One region of the Brevibacillus sp. 7WMA2 genome, then DNA from elsewhere that is predicted to be linked to it. Evidence: riboswitches for the same ligand, from Rfam matches in the RefSeq annotation. Region 1 holds a riboswitch; the other holds the start of a gene.
What was found. A riboswitch is a leader RNA that binds a small molecule or an ion and turns the genes downstream of it on or off. The one in region 1 is predicted to bind thiamine pyrophosphate.
Positions count from the first base shown of each region.

Region 2: another riboswitch for thiamine pyrophosphate. It lies ahead of thiO (glycine oxidase ThiO); the one in region 1 lies ahead of GOP56_RS06640 (thiamine phosphate synthase).

Region 1 covers NZ_CP048799.1:1,795,063-1,807,717, reverse strand. The annotation lists gene GOP56_RS06675 (WG repeat-containing protein) at 1-1,538, shown strand, start outside; gene GOP56_RS06670 (LysR family transcriptional regulator) at 1,702-2,607, shown strand; gene GOP56_RS06665 (lipoate--protein ligase) at 2,661-3,662, shown strand; gene nadE (NAD(+) synthase) at 3,857-4,684, opposite strand; gene GOP56_RS06655 (UbiD family decarboxylase) at 4,845-6,608, opposite strand; gene GOP56_RS06650 (GNAT family N-acetyltransferase) at 6,749-7,342, opposite strand; gene GOP56_RS06645 (hypothetical protein) at 7,882-8,238, shown strand; TPP riboswitch at 8,355-8,464, shown strand; gene GOP56_RS06640 (thiamine phosphate synthase) at 8,778-9,467, shown strand; gene thiS (sulfur carrier protein ThiS) at 9,556-9,771, shown strand; gene GOP56_RS06630 (thiazole synthase) at 9,775-10,551, shown strand; gene thiE (thiamine phosphate synthase) at 10,548-11,231, shown strand; gene tenA (thiaminase II) at 11,259-11,948, shown strand; gene GOP56_RS06615 (ABC transporter permease) at 11,948-12,286, shown strand; gene GOP56_RS06610 (ABC transporter substrate-binding protein) at 12,274-12,648, shown strand.
Region 2 covers NZ_CP048799.1:4,454,370-4,467,024, forward strand. The annotation lists gene GOP56_RS19190 (iron-sulfur cluster biosynthesis family protein) at 1-142, opposite strand, end outside; gene GOP56_RS19195 (DUF3905 domain-containing protein) at 238-591, opposite strand; gene sspK (small acid-soluble spore protein K) at 629-760, opposite strand; gene GOP56_RS19205 (DUF3886 domain-containing protein) at 850-1,128, shown strand; gene GOP56_RS19210 (hypothetical protein) at 1,341-1,769, opposite strand; gene GOP56_RS19215 (ABC transporter permease) at 1,973-3,163, opposite strand; gene GOP56_RS19220 (ABC transporter ATP-binding protein) at 3,160-3,882, opposite strand; gene GOP56_RS19225 (efflux RND transporter periplasmic adaptor subunit) at 3,897-5,162, opposite strand; gene GOP56_RS19230 (glucose-6-phosphate isomerase) at 5,409-6,767, shown strand; gene GOP56_RS19235 (excisionase family DNA-binding protein) at 6,771-7,001, shown strand; TPP riboswitch at 7,012-7,123, shown strand; gene thiO (glycine oxidase ThiO) at 7,232-8,362, shown strand; gene GOP56_RS19245 (DUF3888 domain-containing protein) at 8,436-9,197, shown strand; gene GOP56_RS19250 (glycosyl hydrolase family 18 protein) at 9,264-10,316, opposite strand; gene GOP56_RS19255 (YugN family protein) at 10,501-10,914, shown strand; gene GOP56_RS19260 (NAD kinase) at 11,036-11,839, shown strand; gene GOP56_RS19265 (Ig-like domain-containing protein) at 11,950-12,655, shown strand, end outside.

The DNA.
Region 1 (12,655 bases):
AGCGGCCTGATGTCTTATTTGCAGCATCTCCTGGCTATTCCCTGCCACAAACCTCTCCATTAGGCTTATGGAGTAAATATGCTGATCGATTCTCTGGAGCTATTTTACTAGCCGAGATATTAGGCTGGTATGATGAAACGGTCAGAGAAGCCGCTTGGGGAGAAAGCTATTTCCATCCAGAAGAGATACCTCACAGCTCAAAAAGATATCCACTTTTGATAGATTCTATTCGTAATTATTGGGGGGCAGAGATTGCTTCCTTGCTTGATCGTGCTTGGCAAAGTAAGGAGCTAAATGAATGCCCAACTTTTGGAGAATGGTTACTCGCTTTAATGGATGTACAGGAAGAAGGGCAGATAGGATTCGAAAAGCAGAAGATGGCCGATCAACCACCGATTCATATCTCCATACCGCAAGCAAACATGCCTTTTTCTAGAAAAGAAACAGAACGAATGCTTGCTCCGGAAATCTTGAAAACGGAAGAAAACGCACAGGGAGACTTTGCAAATTTACCTGCCATCTACAAAAAAATAGAACGTGCTAAACAGTGGGAAGCACAAGGAGAGCTGGAACGTGCAATAGAGACGTATCGAGCTGTGCAGAAGCAACTAGAGCCTCAGCATGCTCTAGCCCAGGATTTATGGATGATAATCGCTGAGCTTGAAACAAAAATAAAAACTCAAAAGCCTCTCCCAGAGGAGAAAGCATCCCAATCGGCACCTGCCAAGCAGGCGGAACGTAAAAACAGCATGGCTAAAAAATCGCTTGGAGCAGGGGTGGCAGCTGCCTTTTTTCTCGTAGCAGTTGGTGGTCTTATGTGGAGTAATGAACAAAATAAGAAGCAGACAGTCAATGCTATTGAGATAACAAAACCTCCGGAAGCGGAAAAACAAGATAAGGAAGCGCGAGAACCTTTGGAAAAAGAAGCTGTGGAACAACTAAAGGCTGCTAAAAACCTACAGGAGATAGCCGTACAGGAGGAGCAGCTAGCGAAGCAGAAGGCTGAACGCGATGCCAAAGGACAAGCAGCTCAAGGAAAGAAAGAACAGACGAATGAGCAACAAGCCCCTAAAAAAACCACTAGCATAAAGCCTGAAAAGACCAAGAAAGATATACAAGTAAAGGAAGTAGCGCAGGGCAAAACAAAAGCAGCTCAGGTGTCACCTACTAAAGTAACGTTACATACACAAGAAAAAGACAAGATACAGGTGAATCAGAAAAAAAGCACTCCAAAGCCGAAACATCCCACTCTTATCCCTAGAGAAAGGGCAGGGAAGTGGGGCTTTGTTGAGTTAGATTCAACTGGCTCTGCTAATGTCGTGGTCGAGTATCAGTATGATTATGCAATGCCTTTTTCGGAAGGTTTTGCTGTAGTGAAGAAGAATGGTAAATTTGGCTACGTGAATACTACAGGTCAGGTAGTCATTGCATTAACCTATGATTGGGCTTCTAGCTTTCAAAATGGAAAAGCTACAGTGAAAAAGGACGGAGAGAATGTAGTCATTAATCCTCAGGGGATAGAATTGCATACCCAGTAGCCACCCTGTTCCGGTTTTAATAGCCCTAAAACTAGTTGCCACGATTCTCGATTCTCGATAAGAAAATGATTATCCATCCCCTTCTGGACGCGTTTAGAAGGGGATTTGGTGCTGAGATAAGAATAAGGAAGGTATAAACGAGTCAGAGGAGGAGTTCTGATCCATGAATTTCGATTCCCTACGAATTTTTGTCAAAGTAGTAGAAAAGCAAAACTTCTCCCGTGCTGCTGAAGAGCTTAATCTGTCGCAACCCGCGGTCAGTCTACATATTCGCAATTTAGAGGAAGAATTTGATACTAGCTTTATTATTCGTTCCCCAAAGCATGTGAGGGTGACTAGAGCAGGAGAACTTTTTTATCAGAAAGCCAAACAGATTCTCTATGCCGTAGATGAAACCCGATTGGAGCTGCAAGCCCTCAAGCAAGAAGTAAGCGGCCTCCTTTCCCTTGGTGCAAGCTATACGATTGGGGAGTATTTCTTGCCTAAGCAATTGGTTATGTATACCAAGGAGTATCCAAAGGTACAGACGCAGGTAAAAATTAATAATACTAGAGAAATCATTGAGGCGTTAATCGATGAGAAAATCGATGTAGGATTAATTGAAGGGTCAATCAGTAGCTCTGATGTGGATGTGCAGGTTTTTATGGAGGATCAATTGGTGCTGCTTGTTCCAAACGACCACTCTTTGGCACGCAAAAAGGTTGCAACTCAGGCTGACTTAGAGAACCAAGTATGGATTTTTCGTGAGTTTGGGTCAGGGACACGTGAGCAAAGTGATCAAATTATCCAAGAGCTAGGGATACAAGTAAAGCGTTATTATGAGTTTAGTAGCAGCCAAGCAGTTAAGGAGGCAGTAATGGCCGGACTTGGCCTGTCAATTGTTTCTGGTTTGATTGCGAAACGCGAGGTTTTTTTGAAAGAATGTAAAGCGCTTGCGATCAGTTCAAATTCGCATAAACGTCTTTTTTCGCTCATTACAAAAAAAGGTAGACCGAAAAGTAGGGCGGCTCAATTTTTCGAAGACATGATATTGCAATCTCCAGAGCTTGAGCAACAGAGTAAGAGATGAGATAATAGAGTGAAAATCATTCTTACTGACAACTGGCACTGGAGGGCATCAACATGAAATTCATTGACAATCAAGGCATTACAGACCCACGAATCAATCTAGCTATTGAGGAATATGCCTTAAAACACCTGCCGGCAGATGATGATTATCTGTTGTTTTACATAAATGAGCCATCTGTTATTATTGGTAAAAACCAAAACACGATCGAGGAAATTAACGCGGATTATGTGGACGAGCATCAAATTCACATTGTCCGCCGTTTATCAGGTGGTGGTGCGGTTTATCATGATTTAGGTAACCTAAACTTTAGCTTTATTACCAATGACGATGGCAAGTCCTTTCATAACTTTAAAAAGTTTACGGAACCAGTTGTGTTCGCTTTGAAGGAAATGGGAGTAGGGGCTGAATTAAGTGGACGAAACGATATTCAAGTCGGTGAACGTAAAATTTCGGGCAACGCTCAATACTCCACGAAGGGACGCATGTTTAGCCACGGTACTCTCTTATTTGACTCTGAAATGGAGAATGTAGTAGCAGCGCTGAAGGTGAATGCTGCTAAAATTGAATCGAAGGGTATCAAGTCAATCCGTAGTAGAGTTGCTAATATCACAGAATTTTTACAGAAACCAATGACTATCGAAGAGTTTAAACAACAAATTTTACACTCCATCTTTGCTCAGGGTGAAGTAAGTGAATACGTGTTGACTGAAGAGGATTGGAAAAACATCCATGAACTATCCAAGGAACGCTACCAAAATTGGGAGTGGAATTATGGAAAATCACCGAAGAGCAATTTCCAACAAACCAAACGTTTTCCGGTAGGAACGATTGAGCTTCGCCTTGATGTGGAGAAGGGAAAAATCAAACACGCAAAAATTTATGGCGATTTCTTCGGAGTAGGGGAAGTATCTGATATTGAGCAAAAGCTTACCGATATTCCGATGGAGAAGAAAGCGATCCGTGAGGTTTTGGAGTCACTTCATTTGCCAACCTATTTTGGGGCTATTACGGTCGAGGAATTATTGACGCTGTTTTTTGACCATGACAACGAATAGCAAATTACGACATTCCTATTCAGGATGCATGTTATAAAAAAACTAGGTGATGATTTCGCCTTGTTTTTTTGTTTTTGGTTTTTATAAATGAAAAGCAGGCTAGCAGCATCAATCTGCTAACCTGCTTACATCATAAGCCTTTAGGTATTCGGATAGGGCAAGCATCGTTTGCCCTCCCAGCTATGTAACGAGCTTTATTTTTGTTCCTTCCACCATGTATCAAATGGCGTAACGGGAAGGTGGCGTTTGTGTGCTGTACGAAGGTAACGCTGATCAATTTTTTCAGCAATCTCGCTTGGAACAGATTTCCCTTCCAAGTAATCGTCTAATTGCTCATAGGACATGCCCAGCGCTGTTTCATCAGGTAAAAGTGGTTTATCATCCTCAAGATCTGCTGTAGGTATCTTGGCATAGAGAGATTCCTCTGCACCAAGAGCTTGTAATACCTGTTTACCCTGACGCTTGCTAAGGCCTGTGAGAGGTGTTACATCACAACCACCATCTCCGAATTTAGTGAAAAAGCCGGTAACCGCTTCAGCCGCATGGTCTGTTCCAATCACTAATAGTTGGTAGTGGGCGCCTAGATCATATTGAACCTTCATACGTTCGCGTGCTTTAATGTTTCCTTTAAGAAAGTGAGATAATTGTTCTCCAGTAGCTTCCTCAAAGGCTTGTACGGAAGCATCTACAGCTGGTTTTATATTAACCGTAACCGTGCGATCGGGCTTAATGAAAGCGAGCGCACGCTGGGCATCATCTTCATCCTGTTGAACTCCATATGGCAATCGAACAGCGATAAAGCTATAATCCTTACCAGTTTCTTGGCGAATCTCATCCACGGCTAATTGGGCGAGACGACCTGCTAATGAAGAATCTTGTCCACCACTAATTCCAAGTACATACCCTTTGGTGTGCGTTGCAAGCAGATATTGTTTTAAAAATTCCACTCTTGATCGTATCTCTTGCTGCGGATCGATGGTCGGTTGCACATCCAGTTCCGCTTGAATTTGTTTTTGTCGCATGCTTATCCCTCCATTGCTCCGACTATCTTCTTTTATATTATATGGGTTTTCCTTGCAAAGTAAATCTGGTAATAGAAAAACCTCCTTCCTCTGTCATCTGAGGTAGGAGGTTGTCTATTTCCTGTACGCCGATCTAGAAGCGGCACACAAGGACTATTACTTACAGGTGAGGAAAGTATTCCTTCCAACGTCTGCTGACCAGTTTGTCAATGTCTGGACGGGTTTCGACTTCTGCTGGATAGAACGGCTTCATACGAGCATCTACGATTAATGGCCCTTCATAACGGATTTTATTGCGTACGATAGTTGATTTGGCATAAAGATCGTTTGCTGGGTCAAAGCGCGTAAAGACTGTCCAGAGGAAGCTGCTTTCCTTGCGAGAGATTGCAGCGTCATCAACGATACAAATCATAGGCCAGTCCGCTACATGTTCATTGGCATAAGCGATCAAATCTTCCCCTATTTGCGGGGAATCTTCAAATTTTGGTCCTGAAATTACGAGACAGCCTGGGCAAAAAACCTCTACATGAGGAAAACGCGGGATGTCCGGCCCGTTATAAGTGTGTAGCAGGTCACGAACAGGATCGCCAATGCCGAGCATTACCCCTTTGCTACCATGATTAAATTTGCGTCCTGTATAATCAAGTGTATCGTTGGAGGTATCGTTGACAATCAGTAGATCACGTTCCGGTTGGAAACGAGCTAACACGATCTCTAAAAACTTACTGAACTGCGATAGGTCACAATGCACATCCGTTACCATCAAAAACTTAGTTAATGTAAGCTGACCTTCCCCTAGAATTCTAAAGGCATGGGCCATTGCTTCTTTATAGTAGCTTTCGCGTACGATTGCTCCTGCTAATGCATGGAAGCCGGTTTCCCCATACGTCCAAAGAGCCTTCACTCCAGGCATGACCACAGGGAAAAGCGGTGACAGCAGACTTTGCAGGTATTCACCAATAAAGAAATCCTCCTGGCGCGGCTTACCAACCACCGTAGCTGGATAGATGGCATCTTCCCTGCGCCACATTTGCTGCACATGGAAGACAGGGAAGTCGTGAGCTAAGGAATAATAGCCAAAATGGTCGCCAAACGGTCCTTCTGGTCGGCGAACATGCGGAGGGACAATACCGCCAAACACGAATTCTGCTTCCGAAATAATTTTATGTGGATGATTATCTACATCGGTCATTCCTAGCTTTTCTCCCATTAAGAGAGAGGAGAAAATAAGTTCCGGAACCATCTCCGGTAATGGAGCAATAGCAGAGACAATCAAAGCAGGTGGTCCGCCAACTGTCAGGGTTATCGGCAAAGCACGGTTACGTTTTTCTGCCTCATAATAGTGGAACCCACCACCTTTATGTATCTGCCAATGAATACCCGTAGTATTTTCATCATATAGCTGAATACGATACATCCCCAGATTGTGTTCTTTACTGACGGGATGCTCTGTGTAGACAAGTGGCAATGTAACAAACGGTCCCCCGTCTTCATGCCAGCTAGTAATAGCCGGTAGTTCATGTAAATTGACATCAGTTGTATGTACCTGAGCGACAGGAGCATTTTTTAACGATACGTTTTTCGTACCTGTTTTCATGACACTTAATAAAGGATCACGTAATCCCCAAAGGGCAGAGAGCTTCGGGGGCATCAGCTTGTCCATGTTACTTACTAATTGCTGAATGATCTTTTCTGGCTTTGGTCCGAATGCCATATCGACCCGTTCACGGGTTCCAAATAGATTGGTTACAATAGGGAAGCTTTTCCCTTTAACATTTGTAAAAAGAAGAGCTGGCCCTTGTTCATCAATGACTCGACGATGAATTTCTGCCAATTCCAAATAGGGATCGACAGGAGTATCAATCTGCAATAATTGTCCTTCATCGCGAAGCTGTTGGATAAAAGTTCGTAAATTTGTATGCATGAAAAGAGGTCACCTCATAATCTATCATCGCTTGTTGATCTCTATTCTTAACTGTACACGAACTGGTTGCATTGATCTAGCCTAAGATTGTATAAAATGAGCGAAATGGGGAGGTTTTTTTCAAAGAAGGGTGTACTTTTCTATGAGTAACGTTGCATCATAAGGGCCAGCTTCTCTTTTACCTGAGGCCATTCTGAATCAATGATCGAAAACATAGCAGTATCACGGACATAACCATTGGCCAGACGCATATGCTTGCGGAGCGTGCCCTCATAGGTAGCCCCGATTCGCCGAATAGCTCGTTGTGAGTTTTCGTTGCGAGAATCGGTTTTAATTTGAACGCGAACGCATCCGAGATGTTCAAAGCAATGGCTTAGCAACAAATATTTACATTCCGTATTCACGCCTGATTTCCATACGCGTGGAGTAAGCCAGGTTGAACCAATTTCTAAGTGATCATCCTTACTTGAAATATTCATAAAACGCGTAGTACCAATAATGCGTTGGGAGGAACGTTCCCTAATGATAAAAGGAAATTCTACTCCTGCATCCTTTGCATCGTATGCTTTTTTAAAATAGGCTTTCCAGTCCTCATTTGTAACCATTGCCTTCGGTAAAAAGGTCCAAATTTCGGGAAAGCTTCCGACCTGCTGAAGCTCTGCTTCGTGTTCTGGCTGTAGCGGTTCGAGTACCACGAAAGTTCCTTGTAGTGGAATGGGAGTAATAACAAGCATGTAATTGGCCCCTTATCTATGTGAAAGTTCTGAATCCTTTTTGCTATCAACAGATTAAAAGGTATTCAGCAGAGAAGCAACTCATTTTTTAGGAGTGCTGTACATTGATAGCTGGATGATTTAGGGGAGCGAAATCCACCTCCATGTGTAACTTTCACTCACATCGGGGAAACTAAGCCGAACAATCGGGAGGTGAGTCAAACCATGTCCAGCAAGAACAACAAATCTAAAAATAAGGCGAAAAACAGAGGGAAAACGCTAGATACCAATGACCAAAACAGTAACATTCGCGATAATGGAAATACGCATAAAGCATAAATGTGTGTAAAACATCAAGGTCCCCTTTCTAGAGAAAGAGAAGGGGACTTTGATTGTATACATGAAAATGTTATTTTTGTAATAGAACGATTATTTTGATTTGTATTCAATGTACAGTATGGTAAGGCTAGAACTGGGCAAAATGCCACCTAGAGGAAACATTCATGCTATAATAAAAATAAATCTACGGCAGATAGATGGGAAGAGACGGAGGCATACTTGTGGAAGACTCAATGATGCACCTACATGCAAACGAAGTAGTTCTTAGCACACAAGCATTTTTAATCTTGTGCCGTTTGTATGATAGTTTTTACGATGAATTAAGACAGCATGAGCAACTAAATGAGGTGGCTGAGAAGACAGCGGCGATTTTATTAGATGGCGTTGAGGCTTTAAAAGAACAGACGCAGCCGCCTAAACAAGTGGTGATGGCGTTAGATTTCTCCAGTTTATTTTTAGTAAAAAAGCTGGTAGAACAAGCATATCGGGAAGTAAGAGAAGTACCGGAGCAGGCCAAGGCTCTGGGATGGTTAGAAGAGTGTATGCAGGCAATGAATAAGGGAATGATTACACACTGATACGAGGTAGAATGATCTGGTGTGAACAATGAACGAGAATTTTTCTAAAGAAAATCTATCTGTTTACAAATAAGTAGTGACGTGGTACTGTAAAAGCGAATTCAAAACTTTATAACTTTGTACCGAGCGGGGGCCGAGCTGTCGGCTGAGATTGTAACACGATGCGTTACTGACCGTTGAACCTGATCTGGTTAATACCGGCGGAGGAAGAGGGCAACCGAGAACAGAGTGAAGATAACTTTGTTCTTTCAGATGCATACGAAACCATCCGCTACGGGTGGTTTTTCTTTTTATAAAAAACAACCTGTAGCCGTTTACAGTATGGATCAAAAAAGCAGTAAGCTACTAATGATTATCAGCTTACGAACAGCTAGTTCAGCTTAGCCTCCGCTATCCATTTCGGTACTATCCGAAAAGACAGCGGAGGCTTTTTTGATGTCAGGCCATGAATGGTCCAACTAGATCGGTCAGCTATAGAGGTTCGTTTCAAACAACAAGAAAAGGCATATGCGAATGTTTTTGCGAAAGGAGTTGAATTTTTGCGAGCACGCTCGCTTCATCTCATTACCACAGGGCGTCAAACTCTCAGAGAAGTGTTGCCCATTATAGAGAAGGCAGACCAAGCAGGAGTAGATTATCTACACATTCGGGAAAAGCAGCGGACAGCAAGGGAATTAGCTGAATGGATCAGGCTCTTGTCGGATGTTTTTCCAAGGGATCGAATCATCGTAAATGACCGTGTGGATGTAGCAATGGCTTATCATTGCGGCGGTGTACAGCTTGGACAGCAAAGTTTGCATGCCAGCTTGGCAGGTCGTATGCTGGCCCCCCACCAATTGCTGGGTTGTTCGGTTCATAACGATCAGGAATGCTTGTCGGTACAATCGTTACAACCCTCTGACCAGTACGATTCATTGACAGAACATGATATCGTACCAAGCCGTCCTCCAACCTTTGTGATAGCGGGGCATGTCTTTGTGACGGAATGTAAGCCCGGCGTAGAACCGCGTGGTCTTCCCTTTGTAACGCGAATGCGGAAACTGTTAGCTCCTAGTATCTCACTACTTGCGATAGGCGGCATAACTCCGCATCGTGTTAAGGACGTGATAGCGGCTGGAGCGGATGGTATTGCTGTAATGTCGGGGATCATGCAGTCAGCACAACCGCAAGAAAGGATGAAAGAGTACCGTGATCAGCTTGATAAAACAGCAGAAAATGCTATCCAGTAGCTACTCTATTCGATTTTTGCTTAGGCTACGCCAAACGCTGGAAAAGATAGGCGTAAAAACAATCACGCAAGAAACGAGGTGACCGTTTTTGCACGCTAGCACAGTACAGATTCAGGTTAATGGGAAAGCAACAAGTGTAGAAAAAGATACGACTGTAGAGCAATTGCTTGTTCATTATGGATTGGAGCAAAGAATAGTGGTTGTTGAGCACAATCAAATCATCCTTGATCGTTCCAGCTATGCCCATACAGCCATAATGGATGGGGATCGCATAGAAATAGTTCATTTTGTTGGAGGAGGATAATCGATGACGGATACGACTTTACGAATTGGAGAGTATGAATTTAGCTCACGTTTTTTAATTGGTACCGGGAAATTTCCTTATTTGGAAATTCAGCGAGCAGCAGTAACGATCTCTGAAGCGCAAATTATCACATTTGCGGTACGTCGTTTAAATTTGGAAAAAGGAAACGAGCCTACCTTTTTAGAATCGCTTGACCTCTCAGCGTATACACTGCTCCCCAATACAGCAGGAGCAACCACCGCAGAGGAGGCTGTACGTATTGCACGTTTAGCAAAAGCGAGCGGATTATGCGACATGATTAAAGTAGAAGTAATTGCAGACCAAAAAACGTTATTGCCCGATCCAATAGAAACCCTGCGAGCATCTGCGTTATTGGTGGAAGAAGGCTTCACTGTTTTAACCTATACCAATGATGATCCTATTCTTGCGCGAAAGCTACAAGAAGTAGGCGTTCATGCTGTAATGCCCGGTGCCTCCCCAATTGGCTCTGGTCAAGGTATTCTTAATCCTCTGCACCTTAGCATTATGATCGAAGAGGCGACAGTTCCCATCATTGTAGATGCTGGAATTGGTTCACCCTCAGATGCAACGCAAGCGATGGAGCTAGGTGCAGACGGCGTATTATTAAATACAGCAGTTGCGTTAGCACACGACCCTATACGAATGGCAGAAGCAATGAAGCTAGCGATTCAGGCTGGACGAAAAGGCTTTTTAGCAGGACGCATTCCTCGAAAACGCTATGCTTCCGCTAGTAGTCCGATAGAAGGAATGCTGACATGAAGCTGGCTCGTCTCGCTCTTTTATCTCAAAAGTGGAGTATCTATTTAGTAATAGGTAGTCAAGATTGCAGGAACTCCGTTGAAAACATGTTTCGTATCTTGACAGAGGCACTTCAAGCGGGAGTCGGATGCGTTCAGTGGCGGGAAAAAGGAGCTGGTTCCATCAGCGATGCGATTCAAAGAGAGCAAATTGCGATTCGTATGAAAAAGCTATGTCATACATACGATGCCATTTTTCTGATTAATGATGATGTGAGCTTGGCTTGCAAGGTTCAGGCTGACGGGGTGCATGTAGGACATGAGGATATGCCGTTTGCCCAGGTTAAACAATTAGTTCCTCCTGAGATGATCATTGGAATATCAGCCGGCAATATAGAGGAAGCTCGGATCGCTCTTACATATGGAGCTGATTATTTAGGGGTAGGGCCTATGTATACATCGAAAAGTAAAACGGATGCTGGGGAGCCAATCGGTCCCAATGGACTTTCCGCTATTCGCAAATTTGTAGGAGGGTACCCCATTGTGGCTATAGGTGGAATTAAGCCAGAACATGTAAGTTGCTTGCGAAAAAATGGAGCCGATGCTATCGCAGTCATTTCAGCTATTACACAAGCACCTGATACCAAAAAAGCCGTTCAGGATTTTATTTACCATGTTCATAAAAATCATAGTTATACATGAGTTCGCATAAAAGGAGGCTGTACGCCGATGAATACGCGAGAAATAGAAATCGCTTCTTTTACAGAGCTTTTATACGCAGAAGCAAAGCCGATTTGGGAAAAGACGCATCTTCATCCTTTCATTACTGGCATTGCTAATGGGAATTTACCGATCTCTGCATTTATCCATTACATGAAGCAGGATTATCTCTTTTTACAGGAATATGCAAAACTATTTGCGATTGCGAGCGTTAAGACAGCGCGTTTAGACTGGAGCGGTCGATTTGCCCAAATCATGACATCAACACTACAAGAGGAGATGTCCTTGCATCGGGGATACGCTCAACGACTAGGCATTTCCCAAAGTGAATTAGAAACGGCCGAACCATCATTCGTCATGCTTGCCTATACAAGCTATATGCTACAGATCGCTCACCAAGGTAGCTTAGGAGAAGGACTGAGTGCTTTGCTTCCATGCATGTGGAGCTATCAGGAAATTGGGAAAAGATTAGCACAAAAAACGGGGGTAATCGATCATCCGCAGTTTGGCGAGTGGGTGCGGATGTATAGTTCTGATGAATTTGCCAACTCGACGGACTGGCTGAAAGGTGTACTTAATGAAATTGCCCGTGACAGTAACAAACAGGAGCTTGCTCGGATGAAACAGCATTTTATCGCTGCTTGCAAAATGGAGTATTTATTTTGGGATATGGCTTATCTAGAGCAGACATGGCCGTAATGCAAAGGAAAGGGTGGCAAAAAGTCATACAGGAGGTCTGGAAAAAGAATCGGCATATCGGATGGGTTCTCGCTTCCGTAGGTACTTTCCTCCTGTTATGGGAAGCAAGTTGTCGCTTGCTTGAGCTACCTGCATTCATTTTGCCAGCGCCTTCTCTTATTGCCGTTGCGCTCTGGGAGCTACGCTATCAGTTATTTACGACACATCTGTGGATTACATTACAGGAAGCGCTGCTAGGACTAGTGATCTCTATAATCGTAGGGACAGGAATTGCCATATGCATGCATCTTAATGAGAAAATGAAAAAGATCATGTACCTGTTCGTTTGTTTAGATTGACTGATTATGGTGTACCCAGCTATTATGAATTGGTGTTGGTCACAAGTGATCAGACGGCAGCAAAAAAGCGGGAGGCGCTCGAACGCTTCCAGCAAGCGATACAAAAAGGGCAGGCTTATGTTGCTTCTCATCCGAAAGAAGCACTGGAAGCACTTTTACAGCATGAAGCCACAGAATTTCCTTTAGATAGAGAGATTGAACACAAAAGCCTGAAGGTCTTACTTCCTTTGATGGATGCTAAGGGTCAACCTTTTGGCAGCCAGGATACAGCCCAATGGCAGGAGGTCATTGACTGGATGGCTACTAAGAAGCTCATTTCTAATACTTTCTCAGCTCAGGAGATTCTTCCAGTAGTAAAATAATGTATAA
Region 2 (12,655 bases), 2.7 Mb from region 1:
CCTTTTCTACAGCATAAAACAACCCCCCAGTACCTGGTCCAGAGGTTCTAACATACAGACGAATGGTTTCACCAGGGATAAACCCAGCATATTTTTGATATGCCTTTGAAAATTCAGGCGTTATTGTTAATTGAAGTTTCATTGAGATCGTTTCCTTTCTGGCATTCAATTGCTTTTGTTATTGTAGCATAAAAAACCAGCACCTTTCCTTGTTAGAAGAAGATGCTGGCTTTTATCTTAATCGGTGTGATAGCTTACGTCTTTATCCAAATGGGTAAACATGTCCTTTTTCTTCCGAAGCTGTTGTTTTTCCAGTAGCTCACGGTTTTCTCGGGTATTCCAGCCAATGTCATTGGTGGGATGTACCCATTCTGGACCTGACATGATAGCAGGGTCGACATCGCGGGACCAATTGTTTATCGGAGAATCGGCGGAATTATAGGCGCTATCCCCAATCATAATCCCGTATTGGTTAACAAAGGGAGCCTGCATGCTAATGTGTGCCTGCTTAAAGTCAGGCGCATTGATTTGATGCGGCAGTGTTTGATCAACAGCAAGTGGATTCCTATCTGCTGGAGGCTTGCTTTTCATAAAAAACCTCCTTTATGAACGTATTGTACCCTGCAAATTAGCGGTTTTCTTTCATCCGTTCTTGGGGCTCAGCATTAATTGAACCATTAGAGCGCACAGCCTCGGATCGTGATTTTGGACCTTGTATATCTGCGGTTTTTCCAAAGTCCTTTGATTTGTTTCGCACCATGTGAATCCCTCCAATGATTTTCTCGCTTGTAGTATGACCTAAAATGGTACAATAAATGAGAGATAAAGTTGGAAAGGTTGGTAGTCACTATGGCAAAAAAACGTGGGAATCGCACACAAAATCAAACGAAACCGGCACAGGATGCTTTGGCTTCGGATAAATCAGGAAATAGCTTTAAGGATTTGCTAGGCGAAAATGCTCTAAGTAAGTTAAAGCAAATGGAAAAGGAATTGAAGGAAGGAAAAGAAAAGCAGGCACGCGAAGAAGCGGAAAAACGCCGCAAAGAATTAGAGGAACGAGAGAAAAATAAAAGCTTCGGTGAGCTTTTAGCGGATTACGAAAAAAAAGGGGGCAGTAAGTACTCTTGAAACCAGAAGACCGACGACCAGACACCTCTAAAAATGGGATGATGAAAAAAAATACCCTAAAGGTGCGGGAAGAATCGATACGTGAGCGAGGACGCTCTATAGTAGATAGACTAAATGCTCGAAAAATGCGGTCAGAAGATCATAATAAATAGCACCTGTTTTGAGGAAAGAAAAAGGCCCGCACACTCGCGGGCCTTTTCATTATATTCGCATTAGCCAAAAATAATATGGCTTGGTTTTTGTGTTGGTGCTTCTTGTGTCGTCTCTGGAAGTACGTTTGGATAGAATTTTTTCACGGCTTCATTTCCAGATGCCGGAGCTACTTCTTGTGTTGGCAACATAGCTGGGTAGAACTTTTGAATAGTATTTGCTGCTGGCTGATCGGCTTGAGGTGCTACAGGTAACATAGCAGGGAAAAACTTGCTGAAGTTTGAATCCGTTACGTTGCTTTGTTGTTGAGTAGTTGGCAGAATTGCTGGAAAATACTTTTCGATCGATTTGTCCACTACGGGATCAGCTACGGTCTGAGCTGTGTTAGCAGGTAGTTTGAACAAATAATTTGCTTCTGCAGCAAATGCAGAGCTTACCATCAGTAATGATCCTACGGCAGCTACTCCTAGAGTCAACATAGCTTTTTTCATGTTAGTCCCTCTTTTCATGTCTCTCTTTTTAGTTTGACTGGTCAGTATAAATATCTATACATTTTTCATTTTAGTTAATTTATCCAATTTGTAAAGGGGTTTTATAAAAATTAAAATAATCTGTCAATTTATATAAAAAAACAGGCTGAAACCCTGAAGGGATCCAGCCTGTTACGTGGTTTATTTCGTACTTTCTCTTCCGATTATTCGTAACGCAATGCTTCAATTGGATCCAGCTTGGCTGCTTTGTTTGCCGGATAGATTCCAAAGAAGATCCCGATTGCACTAGAGAAGCCAAATGCGATCAGAATACTATCCCAGGATGTAACAGGAGGCATGCCTGCAAATGAGATAATAATCGAAGCTAACCCAAGTCCAAGACCTACCCCTACACCGCCACCAATTAAGCAGACAATAATGGATTCGATCAAAAATTGGGTCAGGATATCCCGTTTTTTGGCACCTAGGGCTTTTCGAATCCCGATTTCGCGTGTGCGCTCCGTTACGGAGACGAGCATGATGTTCATTACCCCGATACCGCCCACTAAAAGAGAAATTCCAGCGATAACCGAGAAGACCATTGTAAGCATGTCAAGCATCTTCGTGATCTCTTTTAGATCATCGGCGCTGTTTTTTATCGTGTAATGATCGGTATGCTTATGTACACGATTTAGATATTGCTTGGTAAAGTCCATCGCGGCTTGAATCGTAGCATTTGATTTGGCCTGAATATGGAACATGTTTACCGTTGCTTTTTCGTTATGGTTAAGATAGGTTCGTGCCGGCATGTACACCAGATCCTGCATGCCGCCGCCCATAAAGCCCTGCATATCATTTTTTAGAACCCCAATGACCACAAAGGAGGCATCTGACATGTAAATCCGATTTCCTACAGCATTTCCCTGAGGAAACAATTTATCTGCTAAGCCCTTGTCTAATACCACAACATCTCGCTGTTCTTTATCGTCATCTCTGGTGTAGAAACGACCCTTCTCAATCTTATAGCTCGAATTTACCTCTAATAAGTTGGCCGTTGTCCCATATACTTGAGCACTGATATCCTTTTTCTTATCCTTGATGGTTCCGCTACCGTAGATTTGAGCCATGACATTTTGAACGTAAGGATTAATTCTTTCCAGGGTAACGGCATCATCAATGGTCAAATCATCATCCTTGACAGGTTCTTCGGTCTCCCAGCTTACCATCGCGGTAAACTTAGCATCGGCTACATTTCCGAACTGACTTGTCATCATTTCTTTTCCGCCCTTACCCATTGTCATAATGGCAATGACGGAAGCGATGCCGATAATAATTCCTAGCATGGTTAAAATGGAACGCAATTTATTGGACCAAATACCATCTATAGCAATGCGAAAGCTTTCGATGAGGTTCATGTAGCGAACACCTCGTTTTCATCTGCGACAGCAAAGAGTCGTTCTTTTACTTTTTCATCCTTCATAATGACACCATCTTTAAAGACAACAATACGTTCTGCATGCTGGGCGGTATCCAATTCATGCGTAACCAGAATAATGGTAACTCCCTGTGCGTGCAATTCTTGGAAAATGGCCATAACCTCTCTAGTAGAACGGCTGTCCAGGTTTCCCGTTGGTTCATCCGCTAGCAAAATCGCCGGGCGATTCACGAGAGAACGGGCGATGGCTACACGTTGCTTTTGACCGCCGGACATCATAGGCGGCTTGTGTTCCATACGCTCTTTTAGCCCTACGCTAATGAGCGCTTCTTCTGCACGTTTTTTGCGTTCGCTTGCCGAGATGCCTGCATAGAGCATAGGCAATTCTACATTGCGAATCGCAGAAATACGCGGCAATAGATTAAATGCCTGAAAGACGAACCCAATTTTTTGGTTTCGAAGATCAGCTTGTTGATTTTCGTTTAAGGTAGTGACCTCTACTCCGTCCAGTACATAAGAACCGGAAGAGGGGCGATCCAAGCAACCCAGCATGTTCATAAAGGTGGATTTACCAGAACCAGAGGGCCCCATGATTGCGACGAATTCCCCTTTATTAACGGTAAAATTAACTCCTTTTAGGATGGGTAGCTCAGAATCACCGTTCATAAAGGTCTTACGAATATCAGTAACGGTTAGCATCTGTTTCCCTCCTTTTATACTGCTCCAGGTACGCCTGCTTCCATTGCCATTACAGGCATGCCTTCCATCAAATCAGCGGAAGGGCTGCTAATGACACTGTCTCCTTCATTTAGACCGCTTGTGATTTCTACATTCAAGTCACTTTCTGTACCGGTTTGTACGGGACGTTTTTTCGCCAGACCATTTTCTACGACCCAGACAAAGGAACCGCTTGGATCATTCACAACCGCTTGGAAAGGGACAACAAGAATGTTGTTTTTATTGGTGATCATAATATCCACATCGACATTAAAGCCAGGTTTTAGCACAGAGACAGCCTGATCCAATTCCAATGTGACATTTACTTTTGTTTTTCCTGTCGTTTCCCCTTTTTGAATCTTTGTAGCCAGCGGTGAAATACGGGTTACCGTAGCTGCTGCTTTTTCTTTGCCCATAGAAGTGCCGCTTACAAGTGCTTTTTGTCCCATTTGAAGCTCTTTTACATCTGATTCGTTAATATCTGCTACTACTTGTAATTTTGTCACATCACCCATCGTAATTATTTCTGTACCCTTCGTCACGGCTTGACCATTCTTAGCATCCACCTTTAAAACGGTACCGGAGAAAGGAGCCACCACGGTGGATTGAGAGCTTTGCTTCGCTAGCTCCGCTTTTTTTACCTGTAGCTGGTTAATCTGTGCTTGAACGGAAGCAATATCTGTGCTTTTTGGACCTTTTTTATTGAGGGCTAATTCGCTCTGGGACATTTTAAGAGATGATTGCGCTTGGGATAATGAGTCCTTAGCCTTGTCCAAATCAGTGGCAGGAGAAGCACCAGCCTCTACCAATTGTTTGGTACGGTTGTATTCCTTCTCGGCAGAGTCAACCTTTTCTTTCTCTTGACGAACGCGTTCTTCCTGTTGGGCAATCGTTTCAGGTTCTTTGCCTGATTTAACACGATTTAGTTCAGCATGCTGCGAAGCGATTTGCGCATCAATGGATGCCATTTCGCTTGATAGATCGGTAACATCTATACGAGCAATGACTTGATTTGCTGTAACCTTGTCCCCTTCTTGTACGTTAAATTGCAGCAAGGTCCCATTATTTGGGGAGAAAAGCGTAACCTCTTGCTTTGCTTTAACCATTCCTGATGCCATTACTTTGTTTTCAATGCTTCCTTTTACAACAGGAATGACGGAAACAGGAAGGCCTGTTGCGTCGACAGCGGTCAATTTCAAATAACCATAGGCGCCGGCGACTAGTACTCCAGCTGCAATAACACCCCACCAACGTTTCTTCATAATAGCCTCCTTAAAAAATTTGTTTACAATGGATTTACGCATCAACTGCTAAATGGTTACAAAAATTTATGTTAAATCAGTAAAACGTAAGGAATAACATTATTATAATAATATTTAGAAGAGACTGATTTTGAAATTGACGTGATTCCGTTAAATTCTGCGTGATAGAATAGAGAGGATATCGCGTACAATAATAAACATCAGTTTATTATTAGTTGTGCAACTTACGATTCAGGGGGTATTATCGTGACAAAAGCGATCCGTTTTAGTTATGACAAAGCATTGCCATTCGTTTCCGAACACGAAATGAAGCATTTAGAAGCGGCTGTAGGGATAGCGCATCAACAATTACATGAGGGTACAGGTGCAGGTAGCGATTATCTAGGCTGGGTAGACCTACCGGATACATATGATAAAGAAGAATACGCACGTATTAAAGCGGCGGCAGAAAAAATCAAGGCTGATTCTGATGTATTGCTCGTTATTGGTATCGGAGGCTCCTACCTTGGAGCTAAGGCAGTAATTGATGTACTAGGGCATACATTCTATAACTCTTTAACAAAAGAACAGCGCAAAGCACCTGAGATTTATTTCGTGGGTAATAATATTAGCCCTGTCTATTTGACTCACCTTATGCAGGTTATTGAAGGCAAGGAGGTTTCGGTCAACATTATTTCTAAATCCGGAACCACTACAGAGCCAGCTATCGCTTTCCGTATTTTCCGTGAGTTCATGGAGAAAAAGTATGGCAAGGAAGAAGCGCGTAAACGCATTTACGCAACAACAGATAAAGCGCGCGGGGCTTTGAAGCAAGTAGCGAACGAAGAAGGTTATGAGAGCTTCGTTATTCCAGATAATGTTGGTGGACGCTTCTCTGTTTTAACAGCAGTAGGATTGTTGCCTATCGCTGTATCAGGTGCAGATATCGATGCCTTGATGAGTGGGGCACAGGCAGCTCGTCAGCGCTATATGAATCCAGCTCTTGAAGAAAATGAATGCTATCAATATGCTGCTATCCGCAATTGCTTATTACGTAAAGGGAAGCAAATTGAGATGCTAGTAAGCTACGAACCTCAATTCCATTATTTTAATGAATGGTGGAAGCAGTTGTTTGGAGAGTCTGAAGGGAAGGATGGTCGCGGAATCTTCCCGGCTGCTGCTGATTTCTCTGCTGACCTTCATTCTATGGGGCAATTTATTCAAGACGGCTCGCGCAATTTGTTTGAAACGGTGCTTTCCGTTGCACAACCGGCGACTGACGTTGAAATCATGCAGGATGCCGCTAATTTAGATGGCTTGAACTTCCTTAGTGGAAAAGGCATGGATTTTGTTAACAAAAAGGCAATGGAAGGCACGATGTTAGCGCACATGGACGGCGGCGTTCCTAACCTTGTAGTTGAATTGCCTGAGCTATCAGCGTATCATATTGGTGAGCTTCTTTATTTCTTTGAAAAAGCATGCGGCATCAGCGGTTATCTGCTAGGTGTGAACCCATTTGATCAGCCTGGCGTAGAGGCTTATAAAGCGAACATGTTCGCACTTCTTGGTAAGCCAGGTTTTGAAAAGCAGAAGGCTGAGCTGGAGGCCCGCTTAAAAGGACAGTAAACCATGTATTTAACTGTAAAGGAAACAGCTGCTTATCTGGATATGCCTGAATGGTTTATACGAGAAAAGATAGCGGAGAGACGTATCCGTGCCGTCCATAATGGTGAGGACTACTTTATTAATAAGGAGCAGTTTACTTATCATATGGAGGAGCTAGAGAGACTGAAGGCTTTTGAAGAGGCGGAAAAATTCGAGCCAATTCCTGAAAGCTATGATTACAAGGACGAAGATTAATAATTTCACATTGATCTACTGGGGGAGTCCTAACTTGCAGGGCTGAGAGGACAGAGCGTGTCTGTTGACCCTTTTTACCTGATCCAGGTCATGCTGGCGAAGGGAAGTGGTTAGATTTGGTGTTAAGTGATTTCCCACTTTTCCTACGCGGAGAAGTGGGTTTTTTCATTTCTTTGTGTAGAGAGCCAATCGATTCCCCACTCAGTAGATACGAGAAAGGGTGAAGAACAATGAAAAGCTGTTCAGACATCATTGTGATTGGCGGAGGAATTATTGGTTTGGCGATTGCCACGGAACTTGCTCATGTAGGCATGACGGTTACTCTCATCGAAAAGGGAGTGTTTGGAGGGGAGGCATCCGTTGCAGCGGCGGGAATGCTTGCTCCTTTAAAGGAATTTACGAAGCCAGGGCCACTTCTTGACATGGGAATACGTTCATTGGAGCTATATAAGAATTGGGTGCTTGAACTGAAGGAGGCTACCGGCATTGATTGCCAGCTATCTACAGCAGGTATTTTGACAGTAGCCATGACCGACATGGAGGAGGAGTGGTTGCAGGAGCGCTACCAGTGGCAAAAGTCTGAAGGTTATGATATCCGATTGTTGTCTGGAAAAGAAGTGCAGAAACAAGAGCCACATCTATCAAAAATGGTACGCCAAGCCATCTATTCTCCACACGAGGCTGACATCAATAACCGTCTGTTAGTAGAAGCCCTAGTGATACAGGCCAAAAACCGACATGTTCGTTTATTCCAAAATACTGCTGTAATCAGATTAAAGCATACTGGAAGGAAAATGACTGGCGTTGTAACAGAGAAAGGGGAGCTGGAAGCTAATCACGTGATTGTAGCAGCCGGGGCGTGGACTGCTGATATCTTACGTCAGGTGGGAGTGGATGTACCTGTCTATCCAGTAAGGGGACAAATCGCGGCGGTTGATTCGAATCATTTGCCTCTTTCCCATGTAGTCTTTGGAAAAAACGGCTATCTAGTGCCTAAGCAGGATAGACGAATTATTGTTGGAGCTACAGAAGATTTAGCCGGCTTTGATCGCTCTTCCACTGTTTATGGTGTTTCGAAAGTATTAACGGGGGCAATGTCAATTGTACCAGCGATTTCCGAAGCTCCATTTTTACAGGCTTGGGCAGGATTACGGCCTGCTACGGCTGATGGACATCCTATTTTAGGGCCAGTTCCAAACTGGAGTGGGCTAACGCTAGCCTGCGGACACTACCGGAATGGAATCCTGTTAGCGCCGATTACGGCGAAGCTGATCGCCGAATATGCCAGTTCAGATGAAACAGAGCATATGAATCTTTTCTTGCCTAATAGGTTCAGTCTTGTTTCGTCCGAGGAAAAATGAGGAGAAGGCGCTCACCCTTTTCATAAAGCATGGGAGTTTGAGGAAGGTTAACAGAAAAAGGAGATGATCGCAGATGAAGCAATGGGCAAATAGATGGCAGCATATGGCGATAGTTGCTTTTACTGTGCTTCTGTTTACTGTATCTACCTCTTCAGAGATCGCATGGGCTCAACTACCATCTCCTGTACCTTCTGATCCGATACAAGGAGCTCTTATTTTGACGATGAATCCCCATGTAATCAAAGCAATCACTGACTACTATGGTTATCCACGAGCCTATGATCTATCCTCAGCCAAGGTGGTAGGTGTCTCTCGTCTAACCAATCAGCCTCATTCCTTTGAAGCTGTTTTTCAGGTGAAAACCTATGAGAGAAATCATTCACCGCCTTTTGCAATTGAAACGATTAAGCTTGCAGTACACCCAAACGGGGTACAATTGACTGGATATTCTCATCAAGGCGACGAGTGGGAGGAAAAGCGCAAGGTGGAGGAGCAACAGGTACAAAAGGAATTTGAGGATTACTTTCAAATAAAACTGGCTGGCTATCAGCAAATCGGATATTACCAAATTGCTCACCAATATCGCGATGATCCTGATCATGCCTTACTCTTGCTGAATCAGGAATTGCTCTCCCAAAAAGAAGCGATTCAAAAGCAAGTTTATCTATTGCCTATGACCTTTCTTGGTAAACGGGACGGCTACATCTTGTATAAGCGACCAGATGGGCGGCAGATCGTCTATTTTCTGCTGAAGGAGCTAGGGACCTGGAAGCTGGATAAGATGAAGCATGTACCTAGTAAGGAAGTGTCGAAAGTCAGCTTGGCATTCGTATAGAATAGCTCAAAAGCCGTCAGCAACTTGAAATGCTGACGGCTTTTGGAATGGAAAAACCAGTTTCATTTATGACTTAGGAAGAAGCGCCGTCCAAAAAGTGTCATTCTCATATCCGAGGCGCCAAACGGCAAAGCCAGCCAGCTTGTACTTTAGAGCCAAGCTACGTTTAGCGGCGATACTATATTCATTCTCATACCAAAGGGTATGCCAAACGCCGTTTTTCATATAGTGCAGATAGGGCGATTTATATGTATCATGCCATGCTGGAACGGCTTGATTTTCCTTAATGATGGCAGGTATATTACGAAAGCTGATTGCCCTTTTTTTCTCGGTACTCCACTCGTAGCCATAGCTTGGAATACCCATTAATAACTTATAGGCTGGTACTTGAGAGACGCTATAGCGTATAACATCCTCCACCCAATTGTAGGAGGCAACTGGACCTTCCTCTGACCAAGTTCCATGCTCATCATACGTCATTAGTTGAAGATAGTCGGCCTTGGCACCCAGTGCTTTTAAATCAAAGCCATATACCCAGAAGATAGCAGGGTCATCGTTTGTTTTAGCAGGCACAGAGACGATTAATTGCTTTTTAATCGCATGAAGCTGGTCTGCTAAGCTTCCAACGAACGAGGAATAGGCCTGACGATCTTCGGCCGGAACATTTTCAAAATCAAGATTAGCACCTGACAATTGATTTTGCTGTACGGTGGTAAGGACTTGTTGGATAAAACGCGCTTTATAGTCCTTGTTGGCCAGGATCGAATGGACGATTTCCTTATCAAATAATTTTTTCCCATGATTCGTAATGACTAAAAAGCTGCCCTTTTTTGTATCTTTCGTTAACTGTAACGCTGTTTTAGGCAGGTCTCCTACCAAATAGCCTTCCTTGGTAGCATTGTAGTTAAAGAAGGCGACGTCAGAGATTCTATCCTGGTAATGATGCAGGGAGGTATAGGCGGCTAAATCACCTGGATAATTTTCGGCATAATAGCTAACTACCTTTTGTGTAGCCGTTACCTTTGGAGCTGCCGATACATTTGAGCCGGTGGCTGCTTCTAGCTGGCTTCCTCCGAGCGTAATTGAAAGTAGCGATAGTGTTAGCAAGATTCGTTTCACAAAAATAAAATTCCTTTCCGAGTAGGTACATGTTGTAAATTGATGATTTCTTCTTGTCCTTCCCTTTCGACACAGAGCATTGAATTCCTTTAAAAGTTACTGATGGTAAATGATGGATGCTAATTAAATCAAAGTGATTTGGAGAAGGCTATACGGATAAGAAGAAAGGAAAGGGGTAGCTTCGATGAAACAAATAGCAAGTCAAATTGAAGGGAAACAAGCGACATACGGTGATCTTATGGAGACGTTGGGGAAAGAAGGCTTTACTTTGTCCAATTGGGAATATAGAAGTGGCTTCTTGGATCGCAAGCTCGATGATAAAGGCATGGTGTTCTTACGTTTACCTGTACAGGTAGTGAGCGGCGAGCTGGATCAGCCTCAAGCTGTTTTACGCTTTGAACAACCATTTGTCCTGAAGCATATCTACCAAACCGGATCTGATGATGATACTGATTATGCAGCCGCTTCGGTCGTTTCCTCTATGTTTAATCAGTTTCAAGAACCCATTAATAAAGATGCGGATATAGAATCGACATACATTGTACAGGCTGAAGAACTGTTGAATAGATTAGAGCAGACGATATTTGCGGGAGAATGAGGAAAAGAGAAATTCTCGACCTTTTGTAAAATAGTTGTTAACTCATTTGCTGATAGCTACTTGCAATAGTATGATGAATATGAAATCAAGGTTATCGCAAAAGAGAAAGGATTTTAACGAAATGAAAATCGCAACGGTTTTACGTAATGATGATCATACACGTCAGGTGGATATAAGGTTGCGTGAAAAGCTGGCTGCTTCCACTTCGCGTTCCTATCGTTTTTTAGGTGCCAATAGTCAAGAAAAACCGGATATGGTTTTGTCTATTGGAGGTGATGGAACCATGCTGGAAGCTGTTCATCAATATGGATTCGAGCCGCATTATATTGGGATTCATACGGGCCATTTGGGATTTTATGCGGACTGGCATCCTGATCAATTGGATGAATTTGCTGAGGCCTTGGAACAGGTAGACCCTTTAATAGCCGAATACCCAACTGTTTCCTGTCAAATTCGCACCAAGGATGGACAGCTATTGGAGAAGTGGGCACTAAATGAACTAGTCATTCGCAATGCCAGCCTTTCTTCCTTGGTAGTCTCCGTTTTTATTAATGAGCAAGAATTTGAACATTTTCGCGGAGACGGTCTTATTATTTCATCGCCTTCAGGTAGCACTGCTTATAATAAAGCGGTGGATGGTGCCTTGCTGCATCCTTCCCTAGAGGCAATCCAGCTAGCAGAAATTGCTTCCATCAATAATCAATCCTATCGGACGATAAACAGCGCACTAGTTTTACCTAAGCACCATCAGGTAGAGCTGATTATTATGAATCCTGAAATCATGCTTGGCATGGATCGAGAGCAGGGCGTTTGGAAAAATGTTGATTCAATCACCTGTCGTGTTGGTCCTCAAAAGGTCAAATTTGCTCGATACAAGCGACTAACCTTTTGGGATCGTGTGCGTAAAGCTTTTATTCATGGTTAATATTACAAAAAATTGGTTTTTGGTCTTTACAAGTTCCCCTTCTTTGCCGATATAATTATATGAGATATCAATTTCATTTACGTTAATATAGTTAGAGGATGGGTGAACGAATGAGAAAGAATAGGTTTTATAAGATATTTGGATTGGGTTTAGCTATTTGTATGGCCTTTGGCATGCCGACTACTTCCGTTTTGGAAGCCGCAACCAAGCCTGCAACCAAGCCTGCCGAGAAGGTTCTGTCTTCTTTGAAGATTTCAGCCAATACTCTGGCACTTGAAGCAGGAAACACGAAATCACTTACTCTAAGTGCACAATACACAGTAGGAAGACCTGTTTCTGTCACTTCCAAGGCAGCTTGGAGTACGTCAAACAGTTCGGTAGCAACTGTTACTAACGGTAGAGTAAAAGCTGTAGGAGCAGGAACAGCGGTAATTACAGCCAGCTATATGGGTAAATCAGTTACCACGTCTGTAACGGTATCCAAAAAGCTGAAAGTATTGGAAGTAAGCTCGAAAAAAGTGGATTTGCTTCGAAATGATTCGAAAAAAGTTTCTGTGACAGCTGTTTATACGGATTCTTCCAAGGAAAATGTTACAGATAAAGTAACTTGGCAGGTAAAAGGTAATGCAGTTACTGTTGATAAAGGATTAATTAAACCAAAAGAAGCGGGTTCGGCTACGGTAACAGCAAGCTTTGGTAACAAAAAGGCAACTGTAAGCGTACAAGTCGACCAAATGAATAAATTGTTGGTTACGACACAGCAGCTACACCTGTTCAAAGACGATGATGATTTTGAAATAAAAGCTACTGCTATCT